2 linked regions of the Bremerella alba genome follow. The protein of the gene in region 2 binds, or shares a complex with, the protein of the main gene of each other region. Links are inferred from orthologs where the notes say so. Each region holds a gene or a part of one and is shown on either strand. Other genes may lie near its edges. The genes, in order: secA and secY.

The links.
Region 1: the proteins of secY (region 2) and secA are in contact, whole or in part, in a crystal structure (PDB 3DIN), measured with the Thermotoga maritima proteins. The link is inferred for Bremerella alba from one-to-one orthologs. Residues at the interface, in WP_004081795.1 of Thermotoga maritima: Glu108, Gly109, Glu110, Glu111, Ala236, Glu237, Arg238, Arg239, Ile240, Thr241, Ile242, Gln243, Tyr244, Ala245, Arg246, Arg247, Val248, Thr249, Gly250, Arg251, Arg252, Val253, Tyr254, Gly256, Ala257, Ser258, Thr259, Tyr260, Leu261, Pro262; in WP_004082002.1 of Thermotoga maritima: Glu261, Ala262, Arg263, Lys300, Ala301, Arg302, Thr303, Ile304, Ile305, Leu323, Tyr324, Asp325, Pro326, Val329, Ser330, Tyr333, Ile336, Lys340, Phe345, Val349, Glu363, Phe364, Tyr374, Ser375, Gly376, Gly377, Glu393, Ile395, Thr482, Ser483.

What each region holds. Positions count from the first base shown.
Region 1 is NZ_JABRWO010000010.1:168,019-174,822, forward strand. The notes cover bases 1,874-6,160. They hold secA (preprotein translocase subunit SecA), read right to left. Parts: upstream 5,782-6,160; coding sequence 2,074-5,781; downstream 1,874-2,073. Other genes in these bases: HOV93_RS17920 (3-deoxy-D-manno-octulosonic acid transferase), read right to left, coding at 1,874-2,000. In the rest of the region: metK (methionine adenosyltransferase), read right to left, coding at 1-419; more of HOV93_RS17920, read right to left, coding at 687-1,873; HOV93_RS17930 (MBL fold metallo-hydrolase), read left to right, coding at 6,316-6,804. UniProt on the Escherichia coli protein: Required for protein export, interacts with the SecYEG preprotein conducting channel.
Region 2 is NZ_JABRWO010000004.1:13,143-18,621, forward strand. The notes cover bases 1,860-4,821. They hold secY (preprotein translocase subunit SecY), read right to left. Parts: upstream 4,053-4,821; coding sequence 2,667-4,052; downstream 1,860-2,666. Other genes in these bases: map (type I methionyl aminopeptidase), read right to left, coding at 1,860-1,958; HOV93_RS07700 (adenylate kinase), read right to left, coding at 1,955-2,539; rplO (50S ribosomal protein L15), read right to left, coding at 4,299-4,796; rpsE (30S ribosomal protein S5), read right to left, coding at 4,796-4,821. In the rest of the region: rpmJ (50S ribosomal protein L36), read right to left, coding at 145-258; HOV93_RS07690 (NAD(P)-dependent oxidoreductase), read right to left, coding at 449-1,177; more of map, read right to left, coding at 1,188-1,859; more of rpsE, read right to left, coding at 4,822-5,278; rplR (50S ribosomal protein L18), read right to left, coding at 5,356-5,479. UniProt on the Escherichia coli protein: The central subunit of the protein translocation channel SecYEG. Consists of two halves formed by TMs 1-5 and 6-10.

The sequences.
Region 1 (6,804 bases), on a different replicon or contig from region 2:
GTCAATCGGTTGAGGATGCGGTGCGAAAGAGCGACCGGCAGCGGCATCAGTTCCGGAGTGTGGTTACATGCGTAGCCAAACATTAGGCCCTGGTCGCCGGCGCCAATTTCTTTGCCTTTATCGGAGTCGTCGTTGACGCCTTGAGCGATGTCGGGGCTTTGACGGTCCAAGGTCACCATGACGGCACATGTATCGGCATTGAAGCCCATGTCGTCGCTGGTGTAACCGATGTCGCGAATCACCTGGCGAATGACATCTTGGTAGTCAATTTGAGCCTTGGTGGTGATCTCACCAGCGACGATGGCAACGCCGGTGGTAACCATCGTTTCGCAGGCAACGCGGCTGTGTGGGTCTTGAGCAAGTAGTGCGTCCAAGATACCGTCCGAGATTTGGTCGGCCATCTTGTCCGGGTGACCCATGCTGACCGATTCGCTAGTGAACAAATACTTTCCAGAAGCCACCGATAGATTCTCCTGAGATACAAGCTGCGACCATGCGCAGGGGAGGAATGGGGATGCCAACTCAAGACCCTAGTCTGATGGCGAATAGGGCATTATAGAGACAAGAGAAGAAGGCGAACAACCGGGTAAATAAGACGAAAAGGACTTTACACGGCTGATTTCTGCCGATGCGGGGTCAGATTGGCGTGGCGCGAAGGGTTACAGTGCATCTCGGTAAGGGTAACGTTAAGCAGCCGTGCGGAATTTAACGATTTGGGGCGGATCTAGAAGAGGCTTCAGACCTTGGATGGTGCGCGCCGTAGCCCCTTGTTGGGCCAGAACGACTTCTTGGGCTTGCTCTCCTTGATGAAGCCGCCAAGTGGAGTCGAGAGAAGCCTTTACGACGAACTCTGCCAAGCTTTCGGCGTCGCGAACAACGGTCAATGCATCGGCCGCCCGAAGCCGCTCGACCACATCTTTGAAGTTCCACGTATTGGGGCCCACGGCGACCGCAGCACCATAGGCGGCCGGCTCGATCATGTTTTGTCCGCCACGATTACCAAGACTTCCCCCCACAAACGCGATGTCTGCGGTTCCCCACCAGGCGGAAAGCTCGCCGACACTGTCGATCAGCAATATGCTTACGTCACCACAGCTTTCTGCGGTGAGCTGGCTACGGCGTTGAAAGGCAAAGCTTCTCGATTGAAGGTCAGCCGCGACTTCATCGAATCGATGCGGATGTCGCGGCACGAGCAGCAGTTTCAGGCCAGGGACCTGCTGCTGGGCTGTTTGGAACGCTTCCAGAATGAGCGGTTCTTCGCCGCTTTGGGTGCTGCCGGCCAGCCAGACAATGTCGTCGTGGCTGAGGCCAGCGAGTTCGCGGAGTGCCTGGGTTTGGGGGTTATGGCGATCGGGTGTAATGCCGTCAAACTTGATCGACCCGGTCACTTGGATTTTGTCCGGGTCTGCTCCCAAGTCGTTGAACCTTGCGGCATACGTTTCGTCCTGGGCACCGATCCAGTCCAGCATCTTCAGGAGGGGGCGAACAAGAAAACCGATGCGTGAGTAACCACGATGGCTCTTCTCGCTCAAGCGACCATTCACGACGGCGATCTTGGCATCGTAATGATTGGCGAAACGAATTAGGTTCGGCCACAACTCCAGTTCCGCAAGCAGCACCGCATCGGGCTGGATGTTCTGGTAGGCGCGTTGGACGGCCCACGAGAAATCGAGCGGAGCGTAACTGACGGTGTGTTCGGCGTACTTGGTCTTCGCCAAGTCGTGGCCGGCCTTGGTGGTGGTGGTGATATGAAAGGTGACGTCGGGATAGGTCTGCTGTAGCTCTCTTATGAGGGGGGCAAGCAGGTTGACTTCCCCCACGCTAACCGCGTGCAGCCAAAGATGCTGAGATGCTCCCTCTGGCCGGCGAGGAACGCGTCCGAGGAACTTTTCGGCGAAGCCTTCGCGGTATTTTCCCTTGGTCGCCGCGGCCCACAATAGGTAGGGAGAAAGGGCCGTGATCAGCGCTAAGTAGACGAAATTGAGTAGCCAAGTGAACATGGGATCCGTCCCGGAGTTACTATGAGCGGCCAGCTTCCTCGCGCCGCGTAGGACGCGAGAAAAGCTTGTGGGTCTAGTTCGCTTGTTCCTGCTTCATGCAGCAGGACTTGTACTTCTTGCCACTGCCGCAAGGGCACGGATCGTTACGGCGGATCTTTTCGCCGACGTTACGAATTGGTGCGGTGACCTCGGTGTCTCCCTGCGAGTTGTTAATGGCTTCTTCCTGCTGGCGAGCCATTTCGGTCATGCTGGAAGCAGAGTCGTGGCGAGCTTCCGATTCCTTCCAGGTCGAGCTGACGAACTCTTCGTTCAGGTTCTCGATCTTGTAAACCAAGTCGGTCACGCGTTCGCCAACGCTGCGCCACATTTGCTCGAAGAGACGCATCCCTTCGCGTTTGAATTCGACTTTGGAGTCAACCTGAGCGTAGCCGACAAAGCTGACCGCGCTGCGGAGGTGGTCCATCGCCAGGAGGTGGTCTTTCCAGGCATTATCGATCAGTTCCAGCAAGACGCTGCGTTCCATGCGGGTCATTTCCGGGCGATAACGCTCGTAGACTTCACGGATCAGTCGAGATTCCAGTTGGGCTTTGTCGAACTGCTCTAACTCCGCCTCGGGAATTTCAGTTTCGATGTTCTGCTGGATCCAGGCATTGAGCGATCCCATCTGGCCGTTGCCGCCGCTGATAACCGAGAGGGTTTGGCTATCGGAGTTGTCCGCGTAAAGCTGTTCGACCTTTTCGTGGACGACTTTCATCTTTTCGAGGGCAATCTTCTTGTGCTTTTCGCTCAGCGGGACCAGCATTCGCTGGATATCTTCTCGCTGCTTGCTCTTAAATTCCTCTGTGTTCAGTGGTGTTTCAAAGCGGTTGGCGGCCCATTCCAAGAGGCCATCGCGGTTCAAGCGAGCGTGGCCACCGCTCTTGTCACTGAAGCGATACAGACCGGTAAGGACCGGGTACTCGGCTTCCTTCTGGTCGTAGACTTTGATCGCATTTTCATGGACCAGGTCGATCACCGTCTTCGCTGGTTTTTCTTGCAGCTTCTCGACATCGACATTGAAGCCGAACTTGTATTTGCACCAATGGTTCAGCGTGTTGAGGCCAAACTCTTTGTCGAGGAACTTTTCACCTTCGCTGAGGTCGACCTTCTCAATCGATTCGCGGGCCTTGGTGATCAGGAATTCGTCGACCTGATCGCGGCCGACTTTTCGCAGATCACGATCATTCAGATTCAACTTCCACATGCCGTTGGCGAAGCGGGCCATCGCGCCCCAGTTCCATTCGCTTTCGTCTTCGCTATCGGGCAGATTTTCGTCGATCGAAGCCATAATGTTCGATGCGGCGGCTCTCTCGGCCATGTCTTTGGCATACATTTCTGCCGAGGGGAAATCCAGACCGCGGAGATCGCGCGTGTTCAATTCGCACGATAGTTCGCTGCCGGCCCATTTGGCAAACGTTTCGATGCCAAAGTCTTTTTCCAGGAACATCCGCACGTGGTAGTCGATCTGCTCACTGACCATGTCCATGATCAGATCGCGGCTGTCGCCACCTTCTAGAATTTGCTGGCGGAAGCCGTAAACTCGTTTTCGCTGCTCGTCCATGACTTCGTCGTATTCGAGCAGATTCTTACGGGCCTCGAAGTTTTGTTCTTCTCGTTTCTTTTGGGCACCTTCGATGCGACGCATGATCATCTTGCTTTCGATCGCGTCGCCTGGCTGGGGCCTCATGGCCGCTGGCATCCGTTGGATGAAGTTACGAGCCCAGTCTCCGAAGTAGATTCGCATCAGGTCGTCTTCGAGCGATAGAAAGAATCGCGAGCTACCTGGGTCACCTTGTCGACCACAGCGACCACGCAGCTGAAGGTCGATACGGCGGGACTCGTGCCGCTCGGTACCGATCACGTGCAGGCCGCCCAGTTCCTTAACCTTCTTGCCCATCACCTTCATTTGCTCACGCTGCTGGATCTCTTCAACCAACTGCTCCCACTCTTCCTGTGGGACATCCAGCCGCGTTTGGTACTTGTGTTGAAGCTGAGCCCAGGCCATCGTCTCGGGGTTGCCCCCCATGATAATGTCGGTACCGCGACCGGCCATGTTGGTAGCGATGGTGACCGCACCGATGCGGCCTGCCTGGGCGACAATATCGGCTTCGCGCTTGTGCTGCTTGGCGTTCAATAGATCGTGCTTGATACCGCGTTTGTCGAGCAATCGCGATAGGCGTTCGCTCTTTTCGATGCTGACGGTACCAACCAGGACGGGGCGGCCTTTGTACTGTATGGCTTTGATCTTGGCGCGTTCGATCTTGGTGGGCTGTTTTTGCCCCTTGGGGTGGATTTCAATCGAATCCTCATGTTCTTTGAGGATTTCACCCCATAGTTCGTCCCCGTTCTTAAAGGTGACGACGTCCCACTTGATGGTCCGTTCGATCTCGTCGGCGACCGCTTCGTACTTCTCGTTTTCGGTCATGAAGATCACGTCGGTGTACATGATTCGCTGCATGGCCCGGTTGGTGGGAATGGCGATCACATCCAGCTCGTAGATCTTCCACAATTCGCCTGCCTCGGTCATGGCCGTACCGGTCATCCCAGACAGCTTGTCGAATAGCTTGAAGAAGTTTTGCAGCGTGACTGTCGCCAAGGTCTGGGTCTCTTCCTTGATCTTGACCCCTTCCTTCGCTTCGACAGCCTGGTGCATGCCGTCGCTCCACTGACGGCCTTCCATTTTACGGCCGGTGTGAACATCGATGATCACGATCTTGCCGTCTTCCACCACATAGTCGACGTCTAACTGGTACAGGTAATGGGCACGCAGAGAGTTGTCGATCAAGTGCGGCCATTCCATGTTGCCGGAAGTGTAGAAACTTTCGACACCGGCCAAGCGTTCCGCTTCCCGCACACCATCTTCAGTCAGGTTGGTCGTGCGGTCTTTTTCGTTGACGACGAAGTGCTGTTCTTTCTTCAGCGTTCGGGCGATTCGGTCCGCGTCGCCGTACTTGTCTTTACTTACATTGGCAGGGCCACTGATGATCAGCGGAGTCCGGGCTTCGTCGATCAGAATATTGTCGACTTCGTCAATGATCGCGTAGTTGAGACGGCCTTGCGACTGTTGATAATCCTTCGGGAAACGCTCGTCTCCGCGTGCGGCAGGGCGCATGTTGTCGCGAAGGTAATCAAAGCCAAATTCGTTGTTGGTTCCGTAGGTGATGTCGCAGCTATAGGCCTGTTGGCGTTCGCGGACAGACATGTCGTTTTGAATCGCATTGACGGTCAGGCCGAGTCCTCGATAGAGCGGAGCCATCCATTCCATGTCACGACGGGCGAGGTAATCGTTCACCGTAATGACGTAGACCCCTTTGCCTTCGATAGCATTCAGGTAAGCGGGCAGCGTAGCTACGAGGGTTTTACCTTCACCGGTGACCATTTCCGCGACGTTCCCGCGGTGCAAGACAATACCCCCGATCAGCTGGACGTCGTAATGCCGCATGCCGAGAAAGCGTTTGCCGGCTTCACGACCCACAGCAAACGCCTCGACTAAGATGTCGTCCAGCGTTTCGCCAGAGGCCAGTCGTTGCTTAAAGAGACGGGTTTGGTCGCGAAGTTCGTCGTCGGTGATCGCTTCGTACTTCGGTTCCAGCTCGTTGATTGCGTCAACGAGGCCCTGCATCTTTTTGATATAGCGGGCGTTAGACGAACCGAACATCGACGTGATCAGTCGTTCAAAGCCGCTTAAAAGACCGCCACAAAAGAGGCTGATCTTTTCCCAAATCTGTTCCAGTTTCTCCATCGCTGAATATCACCTGGGGTAGGGGCGTATCAAAAGCACTAGTTGCGGCGAAACAATACCTTATTTGTAGACACCGCCACAACTTAAGCGTGCGCGCAAACCCTTCCCATCTCGTAGATTATAGGGATTACTCAAGGGGGTCAACCGCGCTTGAGCATGCACCGATCGCCAGTTTTGCTATCAAGGTATTCGATATTAAGACCGTTTCCCTTGCCCAGCTAGCGTAGATTCTGTGAAGATTCTCACGATGTCGTCGCTAGTCGGCTGGCAAGTTAGGTCGGAGTGGGCCCTAAGTCAGCGCCCTTGCCACGCTTCAGCCTGTTAGAAGCATTTTCCTACTAAGAGGTTACGAGCGAATTGCTGGTGATCGGCTGAAGGGGTTGCATCGGCTGCCGCCATTTGCGATTCTCAGGCCAGGAACAGATACCCGAAAGAGCAAGAATGAGCCAGTCCCCCCCGTCTAAGCCAGTCAAGAAGAATATCGTCACGCGAGACATTCGCGGACGACTTCTCTTTCTGGGAACAGGTACCTCGATGGGGGTGCCGGTGGTGGGCTGCGGCTGCGATGTCTGCCAAAGCACCAATCCTAAGAATAAGCGAACGCGGTGCAGCGTTATCTTCGGCTTGCCGGAGGGAAATCTGCTGATCGACACGCCACCAGACTTACGGACACAGCTATTGGCCAACGGAATCGGCATCGTCCATGCCGTCGCGTTTACGCACAGTCATGCCGATCACTTGTTCGGGCTCGACGACGTTCGGCTGTTTCAATTCTATCTCGGCCAAGCGGTGCCCATCTACTGCGAGCCCAACGTCGACGCCAAGATCCGCAGGGTGTACGACTACGCTTTCAGTACCGAGGCTCAAACCCACATCGGTTCGCGGCCAGCTCTCGACATGCAAGAGATTGGGTTAGATCCGTTCGAGGTGCTTGGGGCGAAGGTCACTCCAATCCGCTTGCAGCACGGGCCCCGCTTTGAAGTCTTGGGCTTTCGCGTTGGCAACGTCGCTTACTGTACCGAC
Region 2 (5,479 bases):
GGTGATCTCCTAAGGTTGCCCTGTTGAGGGCAAATGATTCCGAAAATGTATTGTGCTATGGATTTGCGAAGTGGTGCAGTGTTTCGTTTTGCCCTTCCGGGCTACCCTTAGAACTCGGGCGAAACACCGTGGCAAGACGGAAAACTAACCCTGTCGTTGCTTGTGACGGGCGTTTTCACAAATGACATAGACCCGGCCTCGACGGCGGACCACTTTGCATTTGTCGCAAATTCGCTTAACGCTGGCTCTTACCTTCATGACTCTCTTCTTCCAAACCTTGGGCGTTGGGGAAGCGGGACAGTATACCCCACGACCTTTTCCGCTGGCAAGGGGCGTGACTATGAAAACTTCGGTTTTCGAAGGGTGAAAGAGCACATTCCTATTGACCAGAGGACAACTCCCTCCCTTTTCACATGGTCATCGACGATGCTCGAATGGCCTAGCTTAGCTACTTAGCTTCGTGGCTATAAATCACGGGCATTTGGCCAACCCATTTCCCCCATATTGCATCGTTCGTGATTAAATCAGCCATAAAATGAGCCACATTGATCCGATTGGTGGTCCCGGCATTGAAAATCGGGTCACGTGTCGGCGATGGGTGAATGTCGTAGGCAGACGTTTCTGCTCGATCAACTAGGGAATCTGGCCTCACGACCGCCCAACTGAGCGACGGATTATTTTTTCCAATTTCTTGCCGAAGAACATCCGAGGCTTGTTCATTGTCGACATGAGGGGGCAACGTCCAACGTAATAATCCCACCACAAATCGATTGGCAAATGTTGCTGTCTCGTCCAGGTCGCGATTCTGGTTCCCAGCGGTATTCATCAGGACGTATTTGACGCGTTTCTCTGGCTTACTCTGCTCGATTGCCTGGCAAATCCGCCGCGTCGCCTCGGTTACAAGACGCATCGGATGACCGAAGAGCCCTTTGAACGTCAGATTATGCCCCAGGCAACAGGCGACGCCTTCGCACCCGGTAACATGCTGCCCCAGTTCTTCGTGGCTCAGCTCTAAGAGACTCGCTTCGACAATCGTTACATCGGGATGATTTATTACCGCCTCTGGTAGGCGATCTCGCGAGCGGACGATCACGCGGACCTGATGCCCACGATTCAATAACTGCTCAACGAGAAGTCTACCGGTCGCTCCGGTCGCCCCTAGTACGAGAACAGTCATTGGTGTCCGCTTAACCCTCGCCAGTCAGAATGCGTACGCCTGAGGTGGTCAGTGCGAGCGTGTGTTCGAAGTGAGCCGTTAGGCTGCGATCTTTCGTCGAGAGGGTCCATCCGTCGCCGTGTAAGTACAGATCTTCGCGACCCACCGCCACCATAGGTTCAACAGCTAAGACCAGCCCAGGCCGAAGATCAAAATCCCCTTTTTGCCGAAACTCACGGGAATCGTAATTAGGAACCTGAGGTTCTTCGTGCATCGTTGTGCCGATCCCATGGCCCACAAGCGTAGTAATCACTGAGAATCCGGCCGATTCGACTTCGCTCTGCATTTCCTTGGCCACCTGACTCCAGCGTTTTTTCACTGGCAGCAACTCAATGGCAATCTGCAGGGCACGCTCGGTGACTTGCATCAGCTTTTTGGCTTCATCACTGATCTCGCCCACGGCATAGGTCCAGGCCGAATCACCGCACCAGCCACCAATTTTGGCGCCAGTATCGACGCTGACGATGTCACCTTCCCTCAGGATACGCTTGCCAGGAATGCCGTGAACCACTTCATCGTTGACCGAAATACAAGTGGCAGCGGGGAAGGGGATCTTGCCTGGGACACCCTTGAACAGCGGGATGGCCCCTGCATCAGAAAACAGGTCGTCGACGGCTTGGTCAAGCACTGCTGTGGTGATGCCTGGTTTAACTAGTTCGGCCACTCTTTGGTGTGCCTGCCGAACGAGTTGTCCGGCGAGATGCATTTTCTCGATCTCGCGTTTCGAGCGAAGCGTGATCATGCGTTCTTCTTTCGAGCCACTTCTTCCAGAACTGCTTTGATGCGGTCGAAGACCTCTTCGATCGAGCCGATCCCGTCGATCCGGTAAAGCACCTGTTGCTCTTCGTAGTAAGCAATCAGCGGCGAGGTCATGTCGTCGTAGACCTTCATCCGGTTGCGAATCGTCTCTTCGTTGTCGTCGCCGCGGTCTTCCTTCTGGGCTCGAGCCATCAGACGGCTCAAGAGTTCTTCTTCGTCGACTGTCAGGTTTAACACAGCGTCGACGGCTTCGTCGTCGACAGCCAGGCCCAAATCGAGCGACGCGGCTTGTGGCAAGGTTCTAGGGAAGCCATCCAGTAGATACCCATTGCGGCAATCAGGCCGTGCAAGACGTTGACGCACCAGCTGCACGACAATTTCATCTGCGGCAAGACGCCCCCCTTCCATCTGGGCGGCGACCTTCAGACCAAGTTCTGTCTTATTACGGATCGCCTCCCGCAGCATTTCCCCCGTCGAGATATGAGGGATGCTCAGGAATTCGACCAGCTTTTGGGATTGGGTCCCTTTGCCGACGCCAGGAGGTCCGAGAAAAATAATCCGCATGGCCTAACCGCAGCCTAGCTTGGGCGTGAATGACGTGGGAAATCATCCACACCGAAGTCACAAAATCGAAGCCGCCTTCCAAATGGGGTACTGGAAAGACGGGACGTGCCATCCTGGCGAGAAAGGGTTAGCCCTCGATGAGACCCTTATAGTTACGCATCACTAGGTGACTATCGATCTTCTGCACGAGATCAAAAGCCACACTCACGGCGATGAGCAACCCGGTTCCACCATAGAAGCTTGCCACCTGAGGCGAGACACCCAGTTCCGCAGAAACGAGCGTAGGAATGATGGCCACCAATGCAAGGAAGCCTGCACCCACGTAGGTGATGCGAACCATCACCTTTTCCAAGTATTCTTCAGTACGTCGACCTGGGCGATACCCTGGAATGAACGAACCAAAGTTCTTCAGGTTCTCTGAGACGTCCTTCGGGTTGAAGGTAATTGCAGTCCAGAAGTAACAGAAGAAGTAAATCAACGCGATATAACAAGCGATATAAAGGAAGCTTTGCCCACGAGCAAAAATATCGGCTAAATTCGCCATCGCTGCTGACTCAGTCCAACCTGCTAAGGCCTGAAAGATAAATTGCGGAAACAACAGCAAACTGCTGGCAAAAATGATCGGCATCACGCCTGCTTGGTTGATACGCAGCGGAAGAAACTGGCGAGTACCGCCATAAACACGGCGACCGCGAACATGCTTGGCACTTTGCATGGGAATCTTACGCTGGCCCTGCATGATGAAGACCACCCCGGTGATCACCGCCACAAACAAAATCGCTAAGACGACAATGGTTTCGATACCAAACTCGCCTCGTGTGAAGTTGGTTAATTCCGGCTTGGTGTTGTAAAGCAACTCGAGCAAGGCCCCCGGCATCGCAGCGAGAATACCAGCCATAATCAAAAGGCTGATACCATTACCGATGCCAAACTCGTCGATCTGCTCGCCGAGCCACATCAAGAAGACGGTACCGCAGGTCATGATCGCCACGGCGACGATCGCCCAGCCCCAATACAGGCTTTTGTCGACATTCCCAGGTTCAGAGGAAGTCCAAAATGCCTGGTTGACAATGCTATCTCCATCACCTCCCACAGCCGTCATCGACGCCAAGTAGAAGTAACTCTGGATGACGCATAACGCTACCGTAGCATAGCGGGTGTATTCATTAATTTTCTTACGTCCCGTCTCCCCTTCCTTCTGCAACTCTTCTAGCGGCTTCCAAACGGTGCCGAGAAGCTGGAAGATAATCGACGCCGAAATGTAAGGCATGATACCGAGACCAAAGATGGTGATCTGGCTCAACGCACTCGCACTGAAAACGGAGACTTGTTGCAGTAGACCGGCAACGCCTTCATTTCCTTGTGAGGCGAACATCTCTTGAAGCTTGAGCTGGTCGATCATCGGCAGAGGAATTTGCGAGCCGACACGAAAGACGGCCAACAAGCCGATCGTCAAAAGAATCTTCGTCCGTAGTTCGGGGATAGTGAAAAGGACGCGTACTTTTTCCAACATGACAATCTAACCCGATTTGGCTAGTTCAATTGGATGCCTGCAATGAGGCATAGCAATGAACGATGGTTTGCAGGGATGTGCGGTTGAGTGAATTTACACCAAACCGCGTGTCTCAGACTAGACCACCCGAATGTGTCCTATCCGTTAATTCGAGCCTATTTTCGCAATCTTGCGGCTCGTTAATCACTGCTTGCGCAAAAAACATGCCCACGTGGTTACGTGGGCATGATTTATTTTGTCTCTAAATTAAGACTTAGCCTCTTTGGCCGATTCTTTTTTCTCAGCCACAGTCGTAATGCGAACGACCGTATTGCAGGTACCGCCTGCTTTTTCAATCTTTTCCTTAGCCGATGCGCTGAAGCGGTGAGCTTCCACGGTCAGCTTCTTGGAAAGTTCGCCGTCGCCGAGAATCTTTACTTCGTCAAAGCGACGCTTGCAAAGACCCTTTTCTCGCAACGATTCGATGTTGACCGTATCGCCGTCATTGAAAAGGTCATTGAGAGCCTTAATGTTGACTTCGGAGACCGTCAATGCCCAGCGGTTATTGAAACCACGCTTGGGGACGTGACGAACAATCGGGGTCTGACCACCCTGGAAGGTCGCTCGGTTGGACCAACCAGCTCGACTGCGAGCACCCTTGTGACCACGCTGCGATGTCTTGCCCCAACCACTACCGGTACCACGACCAATACGTTGGCGACGCTTATTCTTTTGAACGCCTTGGTTGATATCGTGCAAACTCATTAGACGGAAACTCCTCGCAGGCGTTGAATTTCTTCCTTGGTTCGCAGTTGCTCCAGTGCGTTCAGAGTGGCTTTCACCAGCACGACTGGGTTTGTCGAACCGAAGCTCTTGGTCAAAACGTCATGGATACCTGCGGCTTCGCAAACTGCTCGAACCGAAGCACCGGCGATAACGCCTGTACCAGGGTGAGCCGGAAGCATAACCACACGACCCGCACCGAAGGTTCCGATGACCTTATGAGGGATCGAACCCTCAACGATCGGAACGCTCAGCATTTTGCGTTCAGCTTGCTTGACAGCCTTTTGGACGCTTGGCGGCACTTCGTTTGCCTTGCCATAGCCCCAACCGACCTTACTCTTGCCGTCACCAATGACGACCATTGCCGCGAAGCTGAAACGACGACCACCCTTGACCACGGCGGCACAACGCTTGATCTTCACGACCTTTTCGACGAATCCGCCTTTGCCAGAATCTTTCGCCACGGTATTGGCTCTCCCGTTTGGATGATGCCGATCTGTCGATCAGCTTTTCCCAACGCTTTGAATGACTTAGTTATCTACTAGAAGTCCAATCCACTTTCGCGAGCAGCAGTTGCCAACGCGGCAACTCGACCGTTGTAGCGAAAATGTCCACGATCGAAGCAAACCTGCTTCAGGCCGGCAGCTAATGCCTTGTCGGCGATT